Regions from separate parts of the Nocardia sp. Marseille-Q1738 genome, predicted to be linked through region 2. Evidence: predicted binding sites of a transcription regulator. Region 2 holds the regulator's gene; the other holds the start of a gene.
The links. Region 2 encodes HspR, which represses chaperone genes until heat shock. Its sites were predicted from a motif close to ANNTGAGTNNNNNNNACTCANNT; they were not measured.

Region 1 (4,423 bases), on a different contig from region 2:
GAACTTCGGCTGCCCGGTCAACCCTTCCCAGTCGATGAACACGCCAGCGGCGAGCGACGACATCGATGGGACTCCCTAGGCCGGTCCGGCGGTACCGCCGGTATGAGATACCAAGGCCCCCACGTTCTCATTGTCTTGGACAGAGTGTCAACGAGAGCGGTGTGCCGGCGCGGGCGTGTGCTCACGCCCGGGTAGCCGGGCATCCACGCAAGCCGTCCGGACCCGGCCAGAGCCATCGCTATTTTCGACAACTGTCGAAGACAGGTAGTCGGCTACTCGCGTCGACACGTCGGGCCAGGCACAGACTCGTTTCCGAGGTACAGGTTCCAAGAGCATCTTCATTTCGGAACAGTGATCATGAGAAACAACTCGCGAGCGTTCATTGTCGCGGTGACCGTAGCGGGATTGCTCGGCACCGTGTCGGTCTCGATCGCGGCAACGGCGCCTATTACCACCGTGCCAGTGCCGCGCTCGCCTCTTGCGCTCGACGTGCCTGCCACCGCCGAACGCGGCACGCAGATCACCATTCACAGCGACGACTGGCCCTGCCGTAGGGTCCAGGTCTTTCCCGACTGGTCTGCTTCAGTGACCGCGGAGGTTCACAAGGGTTCGTTCGATGCTCCCGTCGAGGTGCCCGACCAGGCCGTACTAGGTCGGCACTCGGTTCGCGTCGCCTGCCTGGCGACGCCAGACATTGTCGAGAAGGCGTCCGTCGAGATCGTCCCTGCGCGAGTCGTCACGGTCACCACCACCTACGAACCCTCGCCCACTGAGACCACGGGGCCGACGACGACGGGGCCGCCGACGACGGCGCGGCGGACAACACTGCCGCCGACGTCGGAGCCGACGCCGACGGAGCCGACGACGACGGAGCCGACGACGACAAAGCCGACGACGACGGAGCCGACGACGACACAGCCGACGACCACGCAGCCACCGACGACGCGGCTTTTGATCACGCCACCGCCAACGAATCCGACGACGCCGGAGCCGCCCGTCGAGCGGGACAACAACATCGGCATTGTCATCGGCATTGTGCTCGCTATCGGCGGATTCCTCCTCGCCTTGGCTGTCGCAGTGCTCGTACTGCGTCGTCGGCAGAAGGCGGCAAGCCCGCGCCCGCCCCAAGTACGTGTGCAGGTGGTTGGGGATCCGCGCCCATCGATCAACATTCGCCAGGTCACGCGCACTCCGGCCGTTCAGGTTCGGCTGAACGTCGGCGCGCCGCGGCTGTACATCAGGGAGGTGCTCGGATGACGAGTCCAACATCGGTCAGGGCCCGGACGGTGCTGTTCCCGGGCGCCCCGCACGAGGTCGGCGTGGATCAGCTGGAGGGGCGCCTGCAGCAGAGAGGCGTCGAACGCCTGGCGCTGCGCCGAGCGCCGGGCGCTGCCGCGGTACTGCGGTCGGCGGCGCTACACGAGGTGGCCGAGGCGGTCGACGGGCTGCTCGAGGTCGACCTCGGCAGTGTCGCGGTCGCGGGTTGGCGCTGCTACGACAAGCTTCGCAGCGCGGCGATGCGTACCCGTGCCGGTGGAGTCGAGCAAGTCACGTTGTTCGAGCACGAAATCAACCAGACTTACCGTCCACGGCTCGATGTCACCGTGGACGGAAACCCGGTGGGTGAATTGGCGCTCGAACTCTGCGTTGCGATGCTGCTCGAGCCGCTCGCGGCCACCGTCCGCGATGGCATGCTGGTGGCACTGGGCCCTGGTGACTGCACCGTGACGGTTTCGATCTGCGTTCCGGAAGTCGGGCCGATCATGGAGGGCAAACGCACGCTGCACGCGGCGACCATGATCGATCTGCGGTTGCCGATACCGCTCGTCGACTGCGTGCCTGCTCCGCCTCCCGCATTGCCGGTCAGTGGCGTGCCCGGGCCGCGGCCACCTCAGGCGAACCATTGAGTGAAGCGCAGCGGGGTCCTGCGCTGCTACACCGCTGCGCGGGCCGCCAACGGTGCGCCAGGTCTTGAAGGTAGGCCGGATGCGTTGTGCTGTCGCGTTTCTGCTGGCCGTCCTGGCGATATCGCGACCGGCCGGACGGAACGTCGATGCGGATAGTCGGCGACCGGTCCGCTGAGAAGCTCCGTTGATTCGCCGTAAGCGAACTACCCGAGAGCCGTGGAACAAACGCGAACACCCCCGGGTTGAGTAGGCAACGCTCAACTTTTGGAAGGGTCGAAGACGTGACTACACCACAGAACCTGCCGGTGCTGTTCCTGACCGATCCGATCGTGCTGCCGGGCATGGTCGTGCCCATCGAACTGGACGAATCCGCGCAGGCCGCGATCGACGCCGCTCGGGCCGCCAAGAAGGACTCCGTACTGCTCGCGCCCCGGCTGACCGAGGGCTACGCCACCTACGGTGTGGTCGCGACCATCGAACAGGTCGGCCGGATGCGCGGCGGAGCCCCTGCGGCCGTACTGAAGGCCGAGCGGCGCGCCAAGATCGGACACGGGGTCACCGGACCGGGCGCCGCCCTGTGGGTCGAGGCCGAACCGGTCGAGATACCCACACCGGACGGCCGGACGAAGGAGCTGGCCGCGGAATACAAGAAGCTGGTGGTCTCGGTGCTCCAGCGCCGCGAGGCGTGGCAGATCATCGACGCGGTCAATCAGCTGACCGATCCGTCGGCGATCGCCGACACCGCGGGCTACGCGCCGTACCTGACCTCCGAGCAGAAGCGGGAACTGCTCGAAACCCCTGATGTGGCCAAGCGGCTGAGCACCCTCATCGAGTGGACCAAGGAGCACATCGCCGAGGCCGAGATCACGGAGAAGATCAGCGAAGAAGTCCGCGAGGGGATGGAGAAGAGCCAGCGCGAGTTCCTGCTGCGCCAGCAGCTCAACGCCATCCGCAAGGAACTCGGCGAGGACGAACCCGACGGCGCCGATGACTACCGCACCCGCGTCGAGCAGGCCGACCTGCCCGGCACCGTGCGCGAGGCGGCGCTGCGCGAGGTCGGCAGGCTGGAGCGGGCCAGCGATCAGAGCCCGGAATCCGGCTGGATCCGGACCTGGCTGGACACCGTGCTGGAACTCCCGTGGACGGTGAAAACCACCGACAGCACCGATGTCTCGGCCGCCCGCGCGGTCTTGGACGCCGACCACCACGGCTTGGACGAGGTCAAAGACCGCATGGTCGAGTACCTGGCCGTCCGGGCCCGCCGTGCCGCCCGCGGCCTGGAGGTCGTCGGTGGACGCGGTTCCGGCGCGGTGCTGGTGCTGGTCGGTCCGCCCGGTGTGGGCAAGACCTCGCTCGGTGAGTCCGTCGCGCGGGCCTTGGGCCGCAAGTTCGTTCGCGTCGCCCTGGGTGGCGTGCGCGACGAGGCCGAGATCCGCGGTCACCGGCGCACCTACGTCGGGGCACTGCCCGGTCGCATCGTGCGCGCCATGAAGGAGGCCGGTTCGATGAACCCGGTCGTCCTGCTGGACGAGATCGACAAGGTCGGCTCGGACTTCCGTGGCGATCCGGCCGCGGCCCTGCTCGAGGTGCTGGACCCGGCGCAGAACCACACGTTCCGCGACCACTACCTCGATCTCGACCTGGACCTGTCCGACGTGCTGTTCATCGCCACGGCGAACGTCATGGAGACCATCCCGGGACCGCTGCTGGACCGGATGGAGCTGATCACTGTCGACGGCTACACCGAGGACGACAAGGTGGCCATCGCCCGCGACTTCCTGGTGCCGCGGCAACTGGAGCGCAATGCGCTGACCACCGACGAGGTGACCGTCACCGAGGAGGCGCTGCGCGAGATCGCCGCGAACTACACCAGGGAAGCCGGTGTGCGGCAGATGGAGCGGCTGATCGCGAAGGCGCTGCGCAAAGCGGCGACTCGGCTGTCCGAGCGTGAAACCGGGTCGGCGGCATCGGGTTACGACCCCGAGCTGGGCTACGAGGGACTGGTGGAGGACGCCCTGACGATCGGTCTGGGCGACTTGAAGGATTACCTCGGCCGCCCGCGCTTCACCCCCGACTCGGTGGAACGCACCGCGGTTCCGGGTGTGGCGACCGGCCTCGCCGTGACCGGGGCGGGTGGCGATGTCCTCTACATCGAGGCCAACGCTGCCGAGGGTGAGCGCTCGCTGACTCTCACCGGCCAGCTCGGCGACGTCATGAAGGAATCCGCGCAGATCGCGCTGACCTACGTGCGCTCGCACCTGGAGGAGATCGGCATCGAGCCGTCGGTGCTGGACCGCAACATCCACATCCACTTCCCGGCGGGCGCGGTGCCCAAGGATGGCCCGTCCGCGGGCGTCACCATGGTCACGGCCCTGGTCTCGCTGGCGCTGGATCGCCAGGTGCGCTCGGACGTGGGCATGACCGGCGAGGTCACGCTGAACGGCCGGGTGCTGCCGATCGGTGGCGTGAAGCAGAAGCTGCTTGCCGCCCAGCGGGCGGGTTTGAAGACGGTGTTC
Region 2 (4,423 bases):
CGACCTGCTGTACGGCACGCTCGCCGACGTGGTCGGCTCGCACGGCGCGTTCCTGAACCACCAGGTCCTGGTCTGCGGCTCCCCCGCGATGGTCCAGACCACCGTCGAGCGCCTGCTCGAAACCGGCACCCCGGCGGAACTCATCCAATTCGAAGGACTCTGAAACAGCCCGGCGCCGCAGCTTCAAAACAGCGGGTCGTGGCGGATGTTCTTGGCCAGCGTCCCAGCCGCCATGAGACGGAACTTGGTGGTCTGCACCATCGAGGGCGAACCGACGATCTGGACGTCGCGGTCGGCCCAGGCGCCGAAGCTCGCGACGACTTTGCCGATCTGCCCGGTCACCCGCGGTTCCAGGGCGGGCCACGGGCCGCGCGGCTCGTCGGGTTCCACGTGCCACCACGGATTTTCCTCGTGTTCGGTCACCGGCGTGACGGTGAGCCAGCGGTTGGCCACCGCCAGGTCGTTCAACGTGTCCAGGTCGTAGAGGTCGCACGGATGGTGGCCCCCGACGAACAAGTGCACCTTGGGATTGGTTCGCCGCTGCGCCATCGCCATGAGCTGCGCGCGCAGCGGCGCGAGGCCGGTGCCGCAGCCGACCATCAGCATCTTGCGCTTGGTGTTGCGCGGGATACCGAGTCCACCGAGCGGCGCGCCGAGCAGCCACTGGTCGCCGACGGCGGTCTGGCCGACGATGGCCGAACTGACCCAGCCGCCGAGCACGCCGCGGACGTGGAATTCGATCTCACCGTTGGCGTTCGCGGGCACGGCGGGTGAAAGATACCGCCACATGCGCGGCCGCGACGGGATCTGCACGCTCAGGTACTGGCCCGCGGCGTAGCGCATCGGCTGGTCGAGCTGCAGCCGGACGATGACCAGGTTGCGCAGCACCTCGCGCCGCTCGATGACGCTGCCCGTCCACACCGGCGGCGTGGTCTCCTTCTCCGCCGCGCCGATCATGGTGTCGGAGATGATCTTCAGGCCCTCGTCCCAGGCCCGGTCGACCTCGTCGGTCCACATCTCGGTTCCCGCGAACACTTTGACGGCCGTCTTCAACGCGGTGGCCACGGCGGTGTAGTGCGCGGGCTGCACGCCGTATTTGCGGTGATCCCTGCCCAATTGGGCGAGGAAGGGTAGGAGCTTGTCGGGCTCCTCCAACCGGTCCAGCGCGTAAGAGATCGCCTTGACCAGGCGATCGCGCTGGGAGTCCATCGCGGCCGGAAAGAAATCGCGGACGTGCGGGTAGTCGGTGAACAAGATCGCGTAGAACGATCTCGCCAGTTTCTCCGGCCCCCCATCCTCCGCAGCAACCGCCTTGAATGTAGTTCTGATCAAAGCGACAGTGCGCGAATCCATTGATATCACAACCCCATTTCGCACTCGTACACGAACCGTGCCGGCGAGTGAGGTGCTGCGGGGCCACTCGACAGCAGCCAATGGCAAGGAGTGTAGGCGAGGTTTGCCAGCTACGGAATCTTTCGATGGAACATCACGCGTGCAGTTTCGGCAAAACGAGGGCATAAAGCGAGACACGCCAGAGAAACCGACTGCAAGACGGCAGATCTGGCGCAAAATCGGCCGGATGACCGCCGAATTCGCAAGGCTCCCTTGAGATATTCCGTCCCGATCGGTCTGTTCCAGCGACCGTGGGGCAACACTGGAACTGCCGATCCGATCGCGGAACATCCGGACGCCGCCGATACCGTCGACCAATCTATGGTGGAGACGTCCAGGCGATTCGGCACGAAAATGGCGTGATTTGTACGATATACGACGAACATATCTCGGTTTACTGTCAGCAAATCAGATGGCTACCACGCCGGAATGACAAGGCCCCCGGACTCGGATCGCGATGCGCGATCGGAGGCCGGGGGCCCGATGGTGCCGTTACCGTCGGCGCCGGCTGTCGTCGCGGCGATTGCGCGGCTGCCAGACGACCAGCGCGGTACTGCGTTGCGGAGGCGAGAGATCGGGACGGTACCCCGCCCGCATCCGCTCCAGCTCCGCCGACAGCTCGGCGACCTGCTGGCGCAGCTCCTCCACCTGATTGGTCAGTTCGATGATGCGCTTGATCCCCGCGAGGTTGACGCCCTCGTCCTGGGACAGCCGCTGCACCTCGCGCAGCAGCTCCACGTCCCTGGCCGAGTAGCGCCGCCCGCCGCCCGAAGTGCGTTGCGGCGTCACCAGTCCCAGACGGTCATACGTGCGCAGCGTCTGCGCGTGCATGCCGGCCAGCTGGGCCGCCACCGAGATCATGAAGAACTCGGCGCGCGACCCGCCGGACGCGTTCTTCGGTTCAGAGGACATCACGCACCCGCCCATCCCGCACGTGGATCGAAACCACTGGACCGCTCCGCCTCCTGGTAGCGCTTGAGCGCATCCACGGCGTCACTGTCCAGCTTCTGCGGCACCGCCACCTTGACGGTGACCAGGAGGTCACCCGCGCCGCCGCCGCGCTTGGGCACGCCGCGGCCGCGCACTCGCAGGATACGGCCGTCGGCGGTGCCCGGCGGCACCTTGACGCCAACTCGGCCCTCCAGCGTGGGCACCGAAACCGTGGTGCCGAGCACCAATTCGCTGTAGCTGACCGGAAGCACCAAGGTCAGGTCGTCGCCGCTACGGCCGAAGACCTTGTCCTGGCTGACGTGAACGGTGACGTAGAGGTCGCCCGAGGGCGCCCCGCGCAGCCCCGCCTCGCCTTGACCGGCCAGCCGGATTCGTTGCCCGTCACCGACTCCAGGGGGAATCCGCACCGTGATGGTCCGTGTGCGGTTCTGGATACCGCTGCCACGGCAGTCGGCGCACGGGTCATCGATGATCGACCCGCTGCCCCGGCACTCGTCGCACGGCTCGCTGAAGCCGAACGCGCCCTGATTGCGGCTGACCACGCCGTTTCCATTGCAGACCGGGCAGACTCGCGGACTCGTCCCCGGCTTGGCGCCGCTGCCGTGACACGTGGTGCACGGCGAGGGGCTGGTCATCCGCAGCGGAACCGTGACGCCCTGAGCCGCCTCCCGGAAGCCGAGGGTCGTCTCGGTCTCCACGTCGGAGCCGCGCCGGGGGCGGCTCGAGGTCCGCGTGCCGCCCCGGTTGAACAGACCGCCGAGCAGGTCGCCGAGGCCACCGTCGCCGGCGGTCGCGCCGCCGAAGATGTCCCCGAGGTTGAACTCCTGCGAGAACCCGCCCGCACCGGAACCGAATCCGCCCCGGGTGTATCCGCCGCCCGCGAAGAGCTTGCGCGTGTCGTCGTACTCCTTGCGCTTGGCCGGATCCGACAGCACGGCGTGCGCCTCGCTGACGGTCTTGAACCGCTCTTCGGCTTTGGTATCACCAGGATTGGCGTCGGGGTGCAAGTCCCGTGCGAGCTTGCGGTAGGCCTTCTTGATGTCGTCCTGCGAGGCAGTGGAGGAGACACCCAGCTCCTTGTAGAAGTCCTTTTCGATCCACTCCCGTTGGCTCACCGAGCATCTCCTCCTCTCGCGTCCTTAATTGTCGTTCGCGCCGGCATCAACGTCCGATGCCTCTTCCGTCACCCGATCGGCGGTCTCCGCCTCGGCAGTTTCCGTCAGATCGGCCACGCCATCGGTTACCCCGACGAGCGCGTGCCGAAGCACCCTATCGCCGAAGCGATAGCCTTTGCGCATCACGATGCCGATCACCGGATCGTGGCCGGAACCCTCGTGCTGCACGGCCTCGTGCAGGGTCGGGTCGAAAGGCTCGCCCTCCGAACCGAACTCCTCGAGACCCTGCTTCAGCAGCGCGGCCTCCAGCTTGTCGGCCACCGACTTCAGCGGACCCGACTCCAGGTCGCCGTGCGCGCGCGCCCGGTCCAGATCGTCGAGCACGCCCAGCAATTCGGTGACCACCGACGCCTTGGCGGCGTCGATCGTGGCCTTGCGGTCGCGCTCGACCCGGCGCCGGTAGTTCGCGTACTCCGCGGTCAGCCGCTGCAGATCCGCGGTGCGCTCGGCGAGTTCGCCGCTGATGGTGTCGGCGAGCGCCTGAGGATCCCCGCCGTTGTCCGGTTCCGCGCCGTTGCCCGACTCCGGAGCCGGGGCCGGGGCGGCCGCGGCGCCGTTGTCCGCGGCCGGCTCGCGAATCTCCCCGGTCTCCGGGTCGATCTTCCGGTTGTCGACGAAGGTGATCGGTTCCTTCTCGGTGTTTCCCTCGCTCACTTCTTCTCCGTGTCGACCGGCTCGTCCACAACTTCGGCGTCCACGACCTCGTCATCCGACGCGGCGGTCGACGACGCGCCGTTGCCGGATGCCGCGGCATCCGCGGCCGAGGCCTCGTAGATGGCCTGGCCGAGCGCCTGCGACTCGGTCGCCAGCTTCTCCACGGCCGCCTTGACCGCCGCGATGTCGGTGCCCTTGAGGGCCTCCTTCGCCTCGGCGATCGCCGCCTCGACCTTGGACTTGACGTCCGC

Region 1: lon (endopeptidase La) is a predicted target of HspR. The motif match lies at 2,148-2,170, and genes of this name have one in related genera.

Annotation. Positions count from the first base shown of each region.
Region 1 covers NZ_CBDIMS010000001.1:450,187-454,609, reverse strand. The annotation lists gene ACWPXK_RS02135 (hypothetical protein) at 1-63, opposite strand, end outside; gene ACWPXK_RS02130 (hypothetical protein) at 406-1,257, shown strand; gene ACWPXK_RS02125 (hypothetical protein) at 1,254-1,907, shown strand; gene lon (endopeptidase La) at 2,249-4,423, shown strand, end outside.
Region 2 covers NZ_CBDIMS010000002.1:1,078,130-1,082,552, forward strand. The annotation lists gene ACWPXK_RS13425 (FAD-binding oxidoreductase) at 1-163, shown strand, start outside; gene ACWPXK_RS13430 (globin domain-containing protein) at 184-1,353, opposite strand; gene ACWPXK_RS13435 (heat shock protein transcriptional repressor HspR) at 1,885-2,304, opposite strand; gene dnaJ (molecular chaperone DnaJ) at 2,304-3,458, opposite strand; gene grpE (nucleotide exchange factor GrpE) at 3,483-4,172, opposite strand; gene dnaK (molecular chaperone DnaK) at 4,169-4,423, opposite strand, start outside.